DNA from 4 places in the Streptomyces sp. SJL17-4 genome. Region 1 is predicted to be linked to each of the others. Evidence: riboswitches for the same ligand, from Rfam matches in the RefSeq annotation. Region 1 holds a riboswitch; each other region holds the start of a gene.

The links. Region 1 has a riboswitch for cyclic di-AMP ahead of N5875_RS06305 (LysM peptidoglycan-binding domain-containing M23 family metallopeptidase). Riboswitches for the same ligand answer to the same signal wherever they lie in the genome.
Positions count from the first base shown of each region.
Region 2: linked by a shared signal. The riboswitch ahead of N5875_RS23460 (transglycosylase family protein) and the one ahead of N5875_RS06305 (LysM peptidoglycan-binding domain-containing M23 family metallopeptidase) in region 1 are both predicted to bind cyclic di-AMP.
Region 3: linked by a shared signal. The riboswitch ahead of N5875_RS09790 (M23 family metallopeptidase) and the one ahead of N5875_RS06305 (LysM peptidoglycan-binding domain-containing M23 family metallopeptidase) in region 1 are both predicted to bind cyclic di-AMP.
Region 4: linked by a shared signal. The riboswitch ahead of N5875_RS18475 (M23 family metallopeptidase) and the one ahead of N5875_RS06305 (LysM peptidoglycan-binding domain-containing M23 family metallopeptidase) in region 1 are both predicted to bind cyclic di-AMP.

Region 1 is NZ_CP104578.1:1,419,491-1,422,739, reverse strand. It holds gene N5875_RS06315 (DUF6126 family protein) at 17-172, shown strand; gene N5875_RS06310 (tyrosine-protein phosphatase) at 197-1,018, opposite strand; cyclic di-AMP (ydaO/yuaA leader) riboswitch at 1,407-1,567, shown strand; gene N5875_RS06305 (LysM peptidoglycan-binding domain-containing M23 family metallopeptidase) at 1,572-2,585, shown strand; gene N5875_RS06300 (SGNH/GDSL hydrolase family protein) at 2,755-3,249, shown strand, end outside.
Region 2 is NZ_CP104578.1:5,203,416-5,206,664, forward strand. It holds gene N5875_RS23455 (transglycosylase family protein) at 1-1,081, shown strand, start outside; cyclic di-AMP (ydaO/yuaA leader) riboswitch at 1,340-1,513, shown strand; gene N5875_RS23460 (transglycosylase family protein) at 1,517-2,245, shown strand; gene eno (phosphopyruvate hydratase) at 2,557-3,249, shown strand, end outside.
Region 3 is NZ_CP104578.1:2,268,808-2,272,056, reverse strand. It holds gene N5875_RS09800 (pitrilysin family protein) at 1-123, shown strand, start outside; gene N5875_RS09795 (pitrilysin family protein) at 150-1,517, shown strand; cyclic di-AMP (ydaO/yuaA leader) riboswitch at 1,718-1,883, shown strand; gene N5875_RS09790 (M23 family metallopeptidase) at 1,896-2,669, shown strand; gene N5875_RS09785 (GntR family transcriptional regulator) at 2,940-3,249, shown strand, end outside.
Region 4 is NZ_CP104578.1:4,148,357-4,151,605, reverse strand. It holds gene N5875_RS18485 (MerR family transcriptional regulator) at 1-115, shown strand, start outside; gene N5875_RS18480 (PP2C family protein-serine/threonine phosphatase) at 345-1,553, shown strand; cyclic di-AMP (ydaO/yuaA leader) riboswitch at 1,755-1,901, shown strand; gene N5875_RS18475 (M23 family metallopeptidase) at 1,913-3,073, shown strand; gene N5875_RS18470 (aldo/keto reductase) at 3,136-3,249, shown strand, end outside.

The DNA of each region.
Region 1 (3,249 bases):
ACAGAAAAGGACCGAGATGTCCGAGAAGGCACGACCTGTCACCGGCGAAGAGCGAGGCGAGGGCAAGTTCCCCAAGGGGCTCGTCCTGCGCCTCTTCGCCTATCTGATCGCCGGGCACCTCTTCGCCGGCTTCCTCTACCTGCTGTTCATGCTGGGCGGCCAGAACCAGTAGGCCCCGGTAACCGGTAGGCCCTGGTCACGCCTCCGTGAGCAGCCGCTCGCGGAGGCGCTCGCGGGTCTCCGGGGACAGCTTCAGGCCCTCGGTGAGGTAGGTGTCCACCGAGCCCCAGGTCGCCTCGATCGTCTCGAAGGCGCCCCGCAGGTACTCCACCCGCGCGTCGAACAGCGGGCTCAGCAGCTCCATCACCTCGGGCGACATCGCGTCCGGGGCGGTGGAGCTGCGGCGTACCTTGTAGCGGCGGTGCGGGTCGTTCGACTTCACGTAGTCGGCCTCGATCGCCTCCCGCTCGACCCCGACGGCCAGCAGGGTGATCGCGATGGAGAGCCCCGCGCGGTCCTTGCCGGCCGCACAGTGCATCAGGGCGGGGAGGCTGTCCTCGGCCAGCGAGTGCAGGATCCGGCTGTGCTCCATGGTCCGCTCGACCACCATCTTCCGGTACGAGTCGGACATTCGGGCTGCGGCCTTGCCGTCGCCGAGGATGTCCCGCAGCTGCTCGATGTCGCCGTCGCGGACCAGCTTCCAGAACTCCTTTCCGTCGGCCGGGTCGTTGAGGGGTATGTTCACGTTCCGTACGCCCGGCAGTTCGACGTCCGGGCCCTCGATCTTCCGGTCGGCGAGGTTCCGGAAGTCGAAGACGGTGTGCAGTCCGAGCGAGTCGAGGAAGGTGACGTCCTCCTCGGTGGCGTGGGCGAGGTGGCCGCTACGGAAGAGGCGGCCGGGATGCACGGCGCGCCCGTCCGTCGTCGGCAGGCCGCCCACATCCCGGAAGTTGCGGACCTCGGCCAGCTCGGGTTCGTTCGCTTCGATGGGCGGGACCTGCGGCAGCTGCTGCGTCACGGATGCTCCTGATGGTCGACGTTCGGGTGCCCGACGCGAGATCGGTTCCAGGGGCAATCATCCAGGTGGGGCTGTGATGGCGCACCCCCCTGGACGGGAATGGGTGATCTGTCCGAATTGAGGCGTTGCGTATAACGCGCCCTGTTTACAGGTGAGATGAGTCTCGGCGCGTGAGCAGGGTCATAGAAGTGACGGATCGTGGCCGGACGCCCGAAGCAAATGCCCTGCGCAAAAAGGAAATCGAGGGTCCGTCATCCACGGAGGGTGACCGGAATTCCGGGTGAAAGGCCGTACGGGGAAAGCCGGGAGAAATCCGTGGCTTGTTCGTGCCGACCCCGCTCGTCTAGCGTCACCGTCAATCCGGTCGGACCGCCGAATCCTGCCACCGTCCGGAATTCCACCCATCCCATGCGTGGCAGGAGCGGGGGACCCAAGGAAGTACGCCGGTCCCGCGACGCAGGACGGCTCGGGGTGAAGTCGCGCGAGAGCGTGACCGGACATCTCCAGTCCGAACCCGACAGCTCACCTCGTAGGCGCCGGAGAGGAATTCGCCATGCCCGCGAAGGGTAAGCACCGCCGCATCAAGTCCAACCGCCTCACCCGCGGAATCGCCGCCGCCGGTACGGGAGGCGCCGTTGTCGCCCTCCCGCTCCTCGGTGCCACCGGTGCCCACGCCGCCGAGCAGGCCGCCCCGGCCGCTCCCGGCCAGGCCGTCACCGCCGCCGCCCAGGTGAAGGCCCCCGCCGTCGCCAAGGCCGCGCCCACCGCCACGAAGGCCGCGCCGAAGACGTACTCCGTCGTGCGGGGCGACTACCTGTCGAAGATCGCCGCCGAGCACGACCTCACCGGTGGCTGGCAGAAGCTGTACGCCGACAACCGTCAGGTCGTCGGCGAGGACCCCTCGCTCATCCTGCCGGGCATGAAGCTCACCCTCGGCGCCAAGAGCACCGCCAAGGCCGCACCGAAGAGCGCCGCGCCCAAGGCCGCCGCCCCCAAGAGCCCGGCGAAGGCCTCTGCGGAGAGCTCCTCGAAGAACGGCGACAGCACGCGTGCCTCCCGGAGCAGCGAGCGCGCCGCCGCTCCGGCCGCGAGCACGCAGTCGTCGGGCTCGTCGGCTTCGCAGTCGTCGGGGGCCTCCGCCTCCGGCGCCTCGACCTCCGCCTCCGGCTGGGTCGCCCCGGTCAGCGGCGGCTTCTCCACCCCGTACCGCGCCTCGGGCTCCATGTGGTCCTCCGGCTACCACACCGGTGTCGACTTCATCGCCTCCTCCGGCACCGCCGTCCGCGCCGTCGGCGCCGGCACGGTCGTCTCCGCCGGCTGGAGCGGCGCCTACGGCAACGAGGTCGTCATCCAGCACGCCGACGGCAACTACTCGCAGTACGCCCACCTCTCCTCCCTCTCCGTCTCGACCGGCCAGACGGTCTCCGGCGGTCAGCAGATCGGCCTCTCCGGCTCGACCGGCAACTCCACCGGCCCGCACCTGCACTTCGAGATCCGCACCTCGCCGAGCTACGGCTCCGACGTCGACCCGCTGGCCTACCTCCGTCAGCACGGCGTCTCCGTCTGACGGAGCGTCCCCCGCTGACACGAGCAGCTCCCCGAAGGCCCGGCACCCACGTGCCGGGCCTTCGGCCTATTCCGGCTTGGCAAATTCTTTATCGGTGGCATATGTCACCCGGCGTCAACCCCTCCTTACGGTCGCGTAAGTCACATCCGAAGGGGAAGGATGTGCACCCGTGGCAGACGATTCGAGATCAAGAGACAAGAACGCATTCGGGTCGTACGCGGCGATCGGTGACAGCTTCACCGAGGGCGTCGGAGACCCCGGGCCCGACGGGACGTACGTCGGCTGGGCGGACCGCTTCGCGGTGCTGCTCGCCGACCAGCTGCCGGAGCACGACGCCTTCCGCTACGCCAACCTGGCGGTACGCGGGCGCCTCCTCGACCAGATCGTGGCGGAACAGGTCCCCCGGGCGAAGGAACTCGCCCCCGACCTGGTGACCTTCTGCGCCGGCGGGAACGACATCATCCGCCCCGGCACGGACCCCGACGACGTCGCCGAGCGCTTCGAGCGCGCCGTCGCCGGACTGACCTCCGCCGTCGGCACCGTCATGGTGACCACCGGCTTCGACACCCGCGACGTGATCCTCCTCAAGCACCTGCGCGGCAAGATCGCCACGTACAACGGGCACGTCCGGGCCATCGCCGACCGCTACGGCTGCCCGGTCCTC
Region 2 (3,249 bases), 3.8 Mb from region 1:
CGCAATCGTCGTCGCCGCGGGTGTGACCGGCTCCGCCATGGCGCTGCCGCTGCTCGCCACCGGGTCCGCCTCCGCGGCCGACGCAGCCACCTGGGACCGGGTCGCCGAATGCGAGTCCGGCGGCCAGTGGAGCGCCAACTTCGGCAACGGCATGTACGGCGGGCTCCAGTTCACCCAGGACAGCTGGGAGCGGAACGGTGGCCTGACGTACGCGCCCAGCCCCGATCTGGCCAGTCGCGCCCAGCAGATCGCGGTGGCCGAGAAGGCCCTTGCCAAGGGCTCCAACGAGTGGGCCACCTGCGCGCCGATCGCCGGCCTGACGAACGACGGCACGTCGCCGGGCGTGGACCCCGGTCCCGCGAGCGTCCCCAAGGCCCCCACGGGGCCGGTTCCCGAGTCGAACTGGACCACGGGTCTGCCCGGGACCTCCGAGGAGACCTCGGAGGCCGCCGAGGGGGCGAAGGGGTCCGAGGACGCGAAGAAGGGCACGGGGACGGCTTCGCCGACCGCGCCCGCCACGCCCGTCTCGCCGACCGCTCCCGTCACGCCGACCACCCCGGCGAGCCCCTCCGTGTCGACCGACCCGAGCCACCCGACCGTGCCCACCACTCCGGGCACGCCCGATACATCCCTTACGCCGGGTACGCCGGGTACGCCCGGCACCCCTGACGCGCCGGGGGCCACCGAGCCCGGTGCGCCGACGGATGACGTGTCGTCGGCCACTCCCGGAACCGGGAAGCACCGGGGTGACGCCGCGCCGGAGGAAACCGGCAACCCGGACAGTTCCGCTGAATCGGGTAGACATGCTTCATCGGACAACAACCTGACCGAAAAGCCCCCGAAGGCGGCGCCGGCTGACGCTTCGAAGGAAACGGACGCAACTGACAGTCAGGGCAACTCGGGCTCCTATCTCGTGCAGCCGGGCGACAATCTGTCCGACATTGCACAGGAGAACGAACTCCCCGGGGGCTGGACCGCCCTCTACGACGCCAACCGGCAGACCGTGGGCCTCGATCCGGACTTCATCCTCCCTGGTCAGGCTCTCGACCTGACGAACGGTTCGACCGCGTCGGCGGAGTGATTCGGGGGCGTATGTCCGGTTCTGGGCAAGTGAGACATGGGTCTCTTCGCCCCAACTGGCGTGTCACGCCCGCAAACTTTGCTCCCGTCACCTCTCACCTGCACAAACACCCCCCATCGGAAGGCAAGTAGGGGCGTTATTTCCGCAATACGCCTCTTTGAACTTCCGGTGGGTCTGTGTCTACGGTCGTCACCGCTCGCCACCGCGGGCCCCGTCGACCGAAACGCCGAATCCTGCCGTCGGCCGATGGGAACAGTCGTCGCGCAAGCGCCGAAGGCAGGAGTGGGGGACCCAAGGTAAGTGCCGGCCCCGGCCGTTGAGACAGACGGCCGACGATCGGCTTGGGGTGAAGCCGCGTGCTAGGACACGCGGCCGGGCAACTTTCCGGCCCGAACCCGACAGCTCACCTCACAGGCGTCGGTGAGGAGAATCTCCATGCTGTTTTCCGGCAAGGGCAAACACCGCCGTCCCTCCAAGGCCACCCAGGTCGCCACGCTCGTCGGCGTCACCGGTGTCGCCGTGGCCGCCCCGCTGATGACCGCGGGCACCGCCTCGGCCGCCACGGCCTCCGAGTGGGACCGCGTCGCCCAGTGCGAGTCCGGCGGCAACTGGTCGATCAACACGGGCAACGGCTACTACGGCGGCCTGCAGTTCTCGGCCTCCACCTGGGCCGCGTACGGCGGCACCGCCTACGCCTCGACCGCCAACCAGGCGTCGAAGTCCCAGCAGATAGCCATCGCCGAGAAGGTCCTCGCGGGCCAGGGCAAGGGCGCCTGGCCGTCCTGTGGCGTGGGCCTCTCCGGCGCCTCGTACGACGGTGGCGCCACCGAGAGCGCGCCGCAGCAGAGCACCCAGCAGCAGCCGCAGCAGGAGCGGAAGGCCGAGCAGCCGACCACCCGCAGCGAGCAGCGCCAGGCCCCGAAGAAGGCCACGCAGCAGCAGGCCGCTCCGCAGGCCGCCGCGAAGAAGACCGTCACCACCCCGACCGGCAAGAAGGTCAAGAAGGGTGACGGCGAGTACAAGGTCGTGACCGGCGACACCCTCAGCAAGATCGCCCAGGCGCACGGCGTCAAGGGCGGCTGGGCCGAGCTCTTCGAGCTGAACGACGACGTCGTCGACAACGCCGACCTCATCTACCCGGGCCAGCAGCTTCACCTGAAGTGAGCCCGGCGGCCCGCGTGAGTCCGGCGGCTCACGCGGACCCTCCGACCCTCCCGCGGTGACCACCCCGGCCCGACGCGTCTCTCCCCCGTGCGCGTCGGGCCGGGGTTCCCCCGTTTCAGGAGGACTCCGTGGTTACCGACTGGTAGATCTGGGGTCCTTCGTCCCGAGATGCATGCCCTCGGGTCCTTTTTCGTCCCAGCGGGCGGGCGCCCGGCTGGCCGGAGCCCCCGAGCCGGTTAGGCTCTTGTCGCAAGGCCAAGCGACCCTGCACCGACCTTGCGTCACATCCAGCGTCACATCCCAAAAAGGAGATGCTCGTGCCGTCCATCGACGTCGTCGTAGCCCGGGAAATCCTGGACTCCCGAGGCAACCCCACGGTCGAGGTCGAGGTCGGCCTCGACGACGGCAGCACCGGTCGTGCTGCTGTTCCGTCCGGCGCCTCCACCGGTGCGTTCGAGGCCATCGAGCTTCGCGACGGTGACCCGAACCGCTACCTGGGCAAGGGTGTCGAGAAGGCCGTCCTCGCCGTCATCGAGCAGATCGGCCCGGAGCTCGTCGGCTACGACGCCACCGAGCAGCGCCTGATCGACCAGGCCATGTTCGACCTGGACGCCACCGAGAACAAGGGCTCCCTCGGCGCCAACGCCATCCTCGGCGTCTCCCTCGCCGTCGCGCACGCCGCGTCCGAGGCCTCGGACCTCCCGCTCTTCCGCTACCTCGGCGGCCCGAACGCGCACCTGCTGCCCGTTCCGATGATGAACATCCTCAACGGTGGGTCGCACGCCGACTCCAACGTGGACATCCAGGAGTTCATGATCGCCCCGATCGGCGCGGAGTCCTTCTCCGAGGCCCTCCGCTGGGGCGCCGAGATCTACCACACCCTCAAGGCCGTGCTGAAGCGCAAGGGCCTCTCCACCGGCCTCGGCGACGAGGGCGGCTTCGCGCCGAACCTCGAGTCGAACCGCGCCGCCCTCGACCTCATCGTCGAGGCCATCAAGGAGGCC
Region 3 (3,249 bases), 850 kb from region 1:
GTGCAGGCCGTCGCCGCGGCCACGCTGCGCCCCGACAACCGCGCGGTGCTGGTCTACGAGCCCCTGGCGACCGAACAGAGCGAGAACGCCGACGGCGACGAGGAAGAGGGAGCGGACCAGTGACCGACGCCGCCGCGTCTTTGACGAGCATGGACTTCCACCCGCAGCCGACGCCGGGCCTCGCCCGGCCCTGGGCCTTCCCGGCCCCGGACCGCGGCGCCCTGGACAACGGCCTGACGGTGCTGACCAGTCACCGCCCCGGCCAGCAGGTCGTGGCCGTGGAGATCTTCCTGCCGGCCCCGCTGGACGCCGAGCCCGCCGGCCTCGACGGTGTCGCCACCATCATGGCCCGCGCGCTCTTCGAGGGCACGGACCAGCACAGCGCCGAGGAGTTCGCGGCCGAGCTGGAGCGCTGCGGCGCCACGCTCGACGCGCACGCCGACCACCCGGGCGTACGGGTCTCCCTGGAGGTCCCCGTCTCCCGGCTGCCCAAGGCGCTCGGTCTCGTCTCCGAGGCCCTGATCGCGCCCGCGTTCCTCGAGACCGAGGTCGAGCGCCTGGTGCGCAACCGCCTCGACGAGATCCCGCACGAGACGGCCAACCCGTCCCGCCGCGCCGCCAAGCAGCTCTCCAAGGAGCTCTTCCCGGCCGAGGCCCGGATGTCCCGGCCGCGCCAGGGCACCGAGGAGACCGTCGAGGCGATCGACGCCGCCGCGGTCCGCGCCTTCTACGAGGCGTACGTCCGGCCCGCCACGGCCACCGCCGTGGTCGTCGGCGACCTCACCGGCGTCGACCTGGACAAGGTCCTCGCCGAGACCCTGGGCGCCTGGACCGGCGAGCCGGCCGAGCCGCTCCCGATGCCGCCGATCACCGCCGACGACACCGGACGGGTCGTCATCGTGGACCGTCCCGGCGCCGTCCAGACCCAGTTGCTGATCGGCCGGGTCGGACCCGACCGCCACGACAGTGTCTGGCCGGCCCAGGTCCTGGGCACCTACTGCCTCGGTGGCACCCTCACCTCGCGGCTCGACCGGGTCCTGCGCGAGGAGAAGGGCTACACGTACGGCGTGCGTGCCTTCGGGCAGGTGCTCCGCTCGGACGGCCGGGGGAACGGCGCCTCGATGCTCGCCATCAGCGGTTCCATCGACACGCCCAACACCGGCCCGGCACTTGAGGACCTGTGGAAGGTGCTGCGGACGCTGGCCGCGGAGGGGCTCACCGACGCCGAGCGGGAGACGGCCGTGCAGAACCTGGTGGGGGTCGCGCCGCTCAAGTACGAGACCGCGGCCTCCGTCGCCGGGACGCTCTCCGACCAGGTCGAGCAGCACCTCCCGGACGACTACCAGGCCCAGTTGTACGCCCGGCTGGCCGAGACCGGCACGGTCGAGGCGACCGCGGCCGTGGTCAGCGCCTTCCCCGTGGACCGGCTCGTCACCGTGCTCGTCGGCGACGCGGCGCAGATCGCGGAGCCGGTGCGCGCGCTCGGGATCGGTGAAGTGACCGTCGTGACCGGCTGATTCACGCCGCCGGCATGACAAAGGAGGGCCCCGACGGCATAGTTCGTCGGGGTCCTCCTGTTTGTCCGTATTAAGGTCAAGGGTGATCGTATGCCCTGTGGCATGTCTTACAAAAGGCGTGTCCGGTTGGTGATTGAAAGACGATCCGCATAGCGTCGGTGCGTCTGTTCGTCAGTTGCACGTGCCGCACCCGCGGCATCGGACAGACATCGCCGAGTCCCCGTCAGGCGCGAGCCTGGGGAGCCGGGGACCCATACGCAGTCCCTGGGGTGAATCGGGCGCCTTCGTCTCGTACGGAGGGGCTCGTAGGAGACCTTCCTGCTCCGAACCCGTCAGCTAACCCGGTAGGCGAGAGGGAAGGAAAGGACCAGCCCCTACATGGCGTTCACCCGTGCCACCGGGAAGCATCGTGCTCCGAGCCGGATGGCGCGCCGCGGCGTGGGCATCGCCGGCGCGGCGACGCTCGCCACCACCGGCGTCATCGGAACCCTCGCTTCCCCGGCGCTCGCCGCCGACACGGAGAACCGTTCCTCCCTCGAGGACACCGGTCTCACCAAGGTGATCACCGAGGACTCCCTCGCCGAGCGGATCGACGCCCAGGCCGCCGCCCAGGAGCAGGAGGCCTTCGAGGTCGCCGCCAAGGCGAAGGCCAAGGCCGAGGCGAAGCGCAAGGCCGAGGCCCGTGCCAAGGAGATCCGCGAGGCCGAGCAGCGCGCCGCCCGTGAGGCCGAGCGCCGCCGCCTGGCCTCCTTCCAGCTCCCCGTCGAGGGCACGTACGTCTCGACCGGCTACCAGACCGGTGGCTCGCTCTGGTCCTCCGGCAGCCACTCCGGCATCGACTTCCACGCCTCCTACGGCAGCAGCGTCGTGTCCGTCGGCTCGGGCACCGTCGTCGAGGCCGGCTGGGGCGGCGCGTACGGCAACAACGTCGTCATCCGGATGAACGACGGCACGTACACCCAGTACGGCCACCTCTCCTCCATCGGGGTCTACGTCGGCCAGAGCGTCGAGCCGGGTGAGCGGATAGGCATCTCGGGCTCGACCGGCAACTCGACCGGCCCGCACCTCCACTTCGAGGCGCGGACGACCTCCGAGTACGGCTCCGACATCAACCCGATCTCGTATCTGCGCGCCCGCGGCGTCAACGTCTGATCCCCGCGGCGTCGACGTCCGATCCAGGACGGATCGAGGACGCCTCGCGCAGGACCGGCGGTTCCGCCGCCGCCCCCAGTGCCCGTTCCGCCGCCCCACCCGCATCGCAAAAGCCCCGGCTCGTACAGAGCCGGGGCTTTTCGTCGGTCGCGGGAGACCGATATTCCGCCGGGGCATCGGAAATTCCGGCGCGCTGCAATAGAGTCGCAGATCGGGCGCAGAACAGGCGCCGCTGGAATTGACTCGCGCAGACCAAGGCGGAGGTCGGACATGCGCATTCCCGCGCACTCGGTATGCACGGCGATCCGGGACGACATCGTCTCCGGTGTCTTCGAGCGGGGCAGCCGGCTGACCGAGGACCAGCTCGCCCGCCGGTACGGGGTCTCCCGGGTCCCGGTCCGTGAGGCCCTGCGCACCCTGGAGTCCGAGGGCTTCGTGGTCACCCGCCGCCACGCCGGGGCGCATGTCGCCGAACCCACCGAGCAGGAGGCGGCCGATCTGCTCGACATGCGGGCGCTGCTCGAACCCCTGGGGGCCGCCCGCGCGGCCCAACGGCGCACGGAGGCCCATCTCAAGGTGC
Region 4 (3,249 bases), 2.7 Mb from region 1:
CGGCCGTATGTACGTCGACGACCCGCGCTTCACCGTGAACTACGACAAGCACGGCGAGGGCACCGCGGTCCTCGTGCGGGACGCGATGGAGATCTACGCGGAGCGGAACCTGTAGCCCGAGCCCGCCCGGCCGCCGGGAAGCGGGGTCCTTCGACGTCCACCTGCCCGCGCAGACCGCCGCGGCGCCTCCCCGCGCGCGTGGCCGGGCCGGGTCCCCGGCCGTACGCCGGTCGGCCCCCTGGGAGTCGCCGCCCCGGGCGGCGGCGGCCACCCTGGGAGGGCGCGGTACGGGCCGCGGGGACGGACCGGGCAGGAGAGCACAGGTGGGGCACCTCCCAGGAGCGATCGGTGGGCGGCGCGGCGGCGAGGGCCGTGGCCCGTACGGGGGTGCCCGGAGGTTCCTCCGGGCGCTGCCGCCGCTGATCATCGTGGGTGGGGTCGTCTTCGACGTCCTGACGCCGGCCAAGTACAGCGCGGCGCCGATGTTCTCCGCCGCCCCGCTGATCGCGGCACCGTTCTTCTCCACCCTCACGACGCTGCTCACCGGGATCGCCGCCGTCCTCGCCTCGGTCGGGCTGCACGTCTACAACGGCACCGCGACCGAGATCCCCTCGCTCACCGAGATCCTGACGGTGCTCACGGTCTCCGTGCTCGCCCTGCTCATCAACCGGGTCGTCCGCCGCAGCGGTGAACGGCTCGCCTCGGCGCGGGTCATCGCGGAGACCGCGCAGAAGGCGGTGCTGCCGACGCCCGCCGAGCGGATCGGCGGGCTGCAGTGCGCGGCGCGGTACGAGGCGGCGCAGGCGGACGCGTTCATCGGCGGCGACCTGTTCGCCGTCCAGGACACCCCCTACGGGGTGCGGCTCGTGGTCGGCGACGTCCGGGGCAAGGGCCTGGACGCGGTCGAGGCCGTCGCCGTCGTCATCGGGGCGTTCCGGGAGGCGGCCGAGCAGGAGCGGACCCTGGAGGGCGTGGCGCAGCGGCTCGAACGGGCCCTGGCCCGGGAGGGCACCCGCCGTCATGGGCTCGACGCCTTCGAGGGGTTCACCACGGCCGTCCTCGCCGAGATCCCGCGCGGTGACGGGGGCGGCACCTTCGACGGTTTCGTACGGGTCGTCAACCGCGGGCATCCGCCGCCGCTGATGCTGTCCGCGGACGGGAGCCTGGACACGCTGGAGCCCGGCGAGCCGGCACTGCCGCTCGGCATGGGCGATCTGGCGTCGTGGCCGGACCGGGCCGAGGCGCGGCCGTACCCGCCGGGCGCGACGCTGCTCTTCTACACCGACGGTCTCTCGGAGGCGCGGAACGCCGAGGGCGTCTTCTACGACCCGGGGGAGCGGCTCGCCGGGCGGATCTTCCCCGGGCCCGAGGAACTGCTCGACGCGCTCGTGGACGACGTACGGCTGCACACCGGCGGCGGGTCGACGGACGACATGGCGCTGCTCGCGGTGAGCCGCCCGGCGACGGGGCAGCCGAAGCGGCGCCGGACGATGCCGGTGGTGCCGCCGGGCGGGCCCGGATCCCCCCGCGGCAGGCCCGGTCACCGACCGTAGTCGCGAGGTGTCACTGCGATAACAATTGACATAACGTCAGGTAGCGAGGGTTTCGGCGTCCCTTGCTGAAGGGAGGTCAAGTCGGACTATTCCCTCCCAATTCAATGAATGATCAAGAGGAACAGCTTGGAATCGGCACCCCGCGTCTATTAACGTTCGATAACGCAGCGCGGTCGTCCCAGCCGTCGCAAGAGACGGCACCGTGCGCACGCGCCGAATCCTGAAAAGGAACCGGGGAACCACTACTTGGGGTGAATCGGGCCCTTCGCACTTGTGCGACCGTGCCCGTAGGAGACCTTCCTGCTCCGAACCCGTCAGCTAACCCGGTAGGCGAGAAGGAAGGAAAGGAGCGCGCCTCCGTGGCGTCCAACACTCCCGCACCCGAAGCCCCCTTCGATGCCTTCGGTGGTGGTGCGGGCCCCGCCGCCCCGGACACCGAGTGGAACCCCACCGAGGGATCCCTCCGCGCCGAGAGCCGCTCCGGCGGCCGCCACCGTGTCGTCAAGCAGCGCTCCAACTTCGCCCGTTCCTCCACCGTCCTCGGCGTCGGTGTGATCGCGGCCGTCGGTGCGGGTGGCCTCGCCACCGCGCAGGAGAAGCCCCCGGTGGCCATCTCGCTGCCGGACCTCCCGGACCTCGACCTGCCGGACGCCCACGACCTGCCCGGCGTCGGCGACCTCCTCCCCGAGGAGACCCACGAGACGGTCAGCGCGGCCCGCGCCAACCCGAACCCGCTCACCGTCGCCACGTACGCCACCGTCGACGACGAGCAGGGCACGAAGACCCCGCAGATGCAGCAGGCCGGCCTGATCACCCAGGACGGCCCGGCCGCGAAGGCCGCGCCCGGCGCCGGCGACGCGGGCGAGGCCCTGCGCGCCCGCATCCTCCAGCAGGCCGAGCAGCAGCAGGCCTCCGCCGACGCCGCCGAGAAGGCCGCGGCGGAGAAGGCGGCGGCCGAGAAGGCCGCCGCGGAGGCCGCGGCCAAGGCCGACGCGGCGGAGAAGGCGGCCGCCGAGGCGAAGGCCAAGGCCGAGGCGGAGGCCAAGGCGAAGGCGGAAGCCGAGGCCAGGGCGAAGGCCGAGGCGGCGGCCGAGGCCGAGCGCCTCGCCAAGCTCGCCGCGAGCTACACGCTGCCGCTCTCCTCGTACAGCCTCAGCGCCACCTACATGCAGTCCGGCTCGATGTGGTCCTCCGGCTACCACACCGGCCTCGACTTCGCCGCCCCCACCGGCACCCCGCTCAAGGCCGTCCACGGCGGCACCATCAAGTCGGCGGGCTGGTCCGGCTCGTACGGCTACCGCGTCGTCCTGGAGCTCTCGGACGGCACCGAGATCTGGTACGCCCACATGTCCTCCATGACGGTCTCCGCCGGCCAGACCGTGGGCACCGGCGAGACGATCGGCCGCGTCGGCGCCACCGGCAACGTCACCGGCGCCCACCTCCACATGGAGGTGCACACGCCCGGCGGCTCCGGCCTCGACCCGGCGGAGTGGCTGCGCTCCAAGGGCCTCAGCCTCTGACACCCCGGCTCGCCACCTGAGCCGACGGAATAGGCCCGGCGGGGCGGACGGTTGTCTCGACCATGACGACTCTCCGCCCGCTGGGCAGTTCCGACCTGCACGTCTTCCCGCTCGCCCTGGGCGGCAACGTCTTCGGCTGGACCGCCGACGAGGCGCAGTCCTTCGCCGTCCTCGAC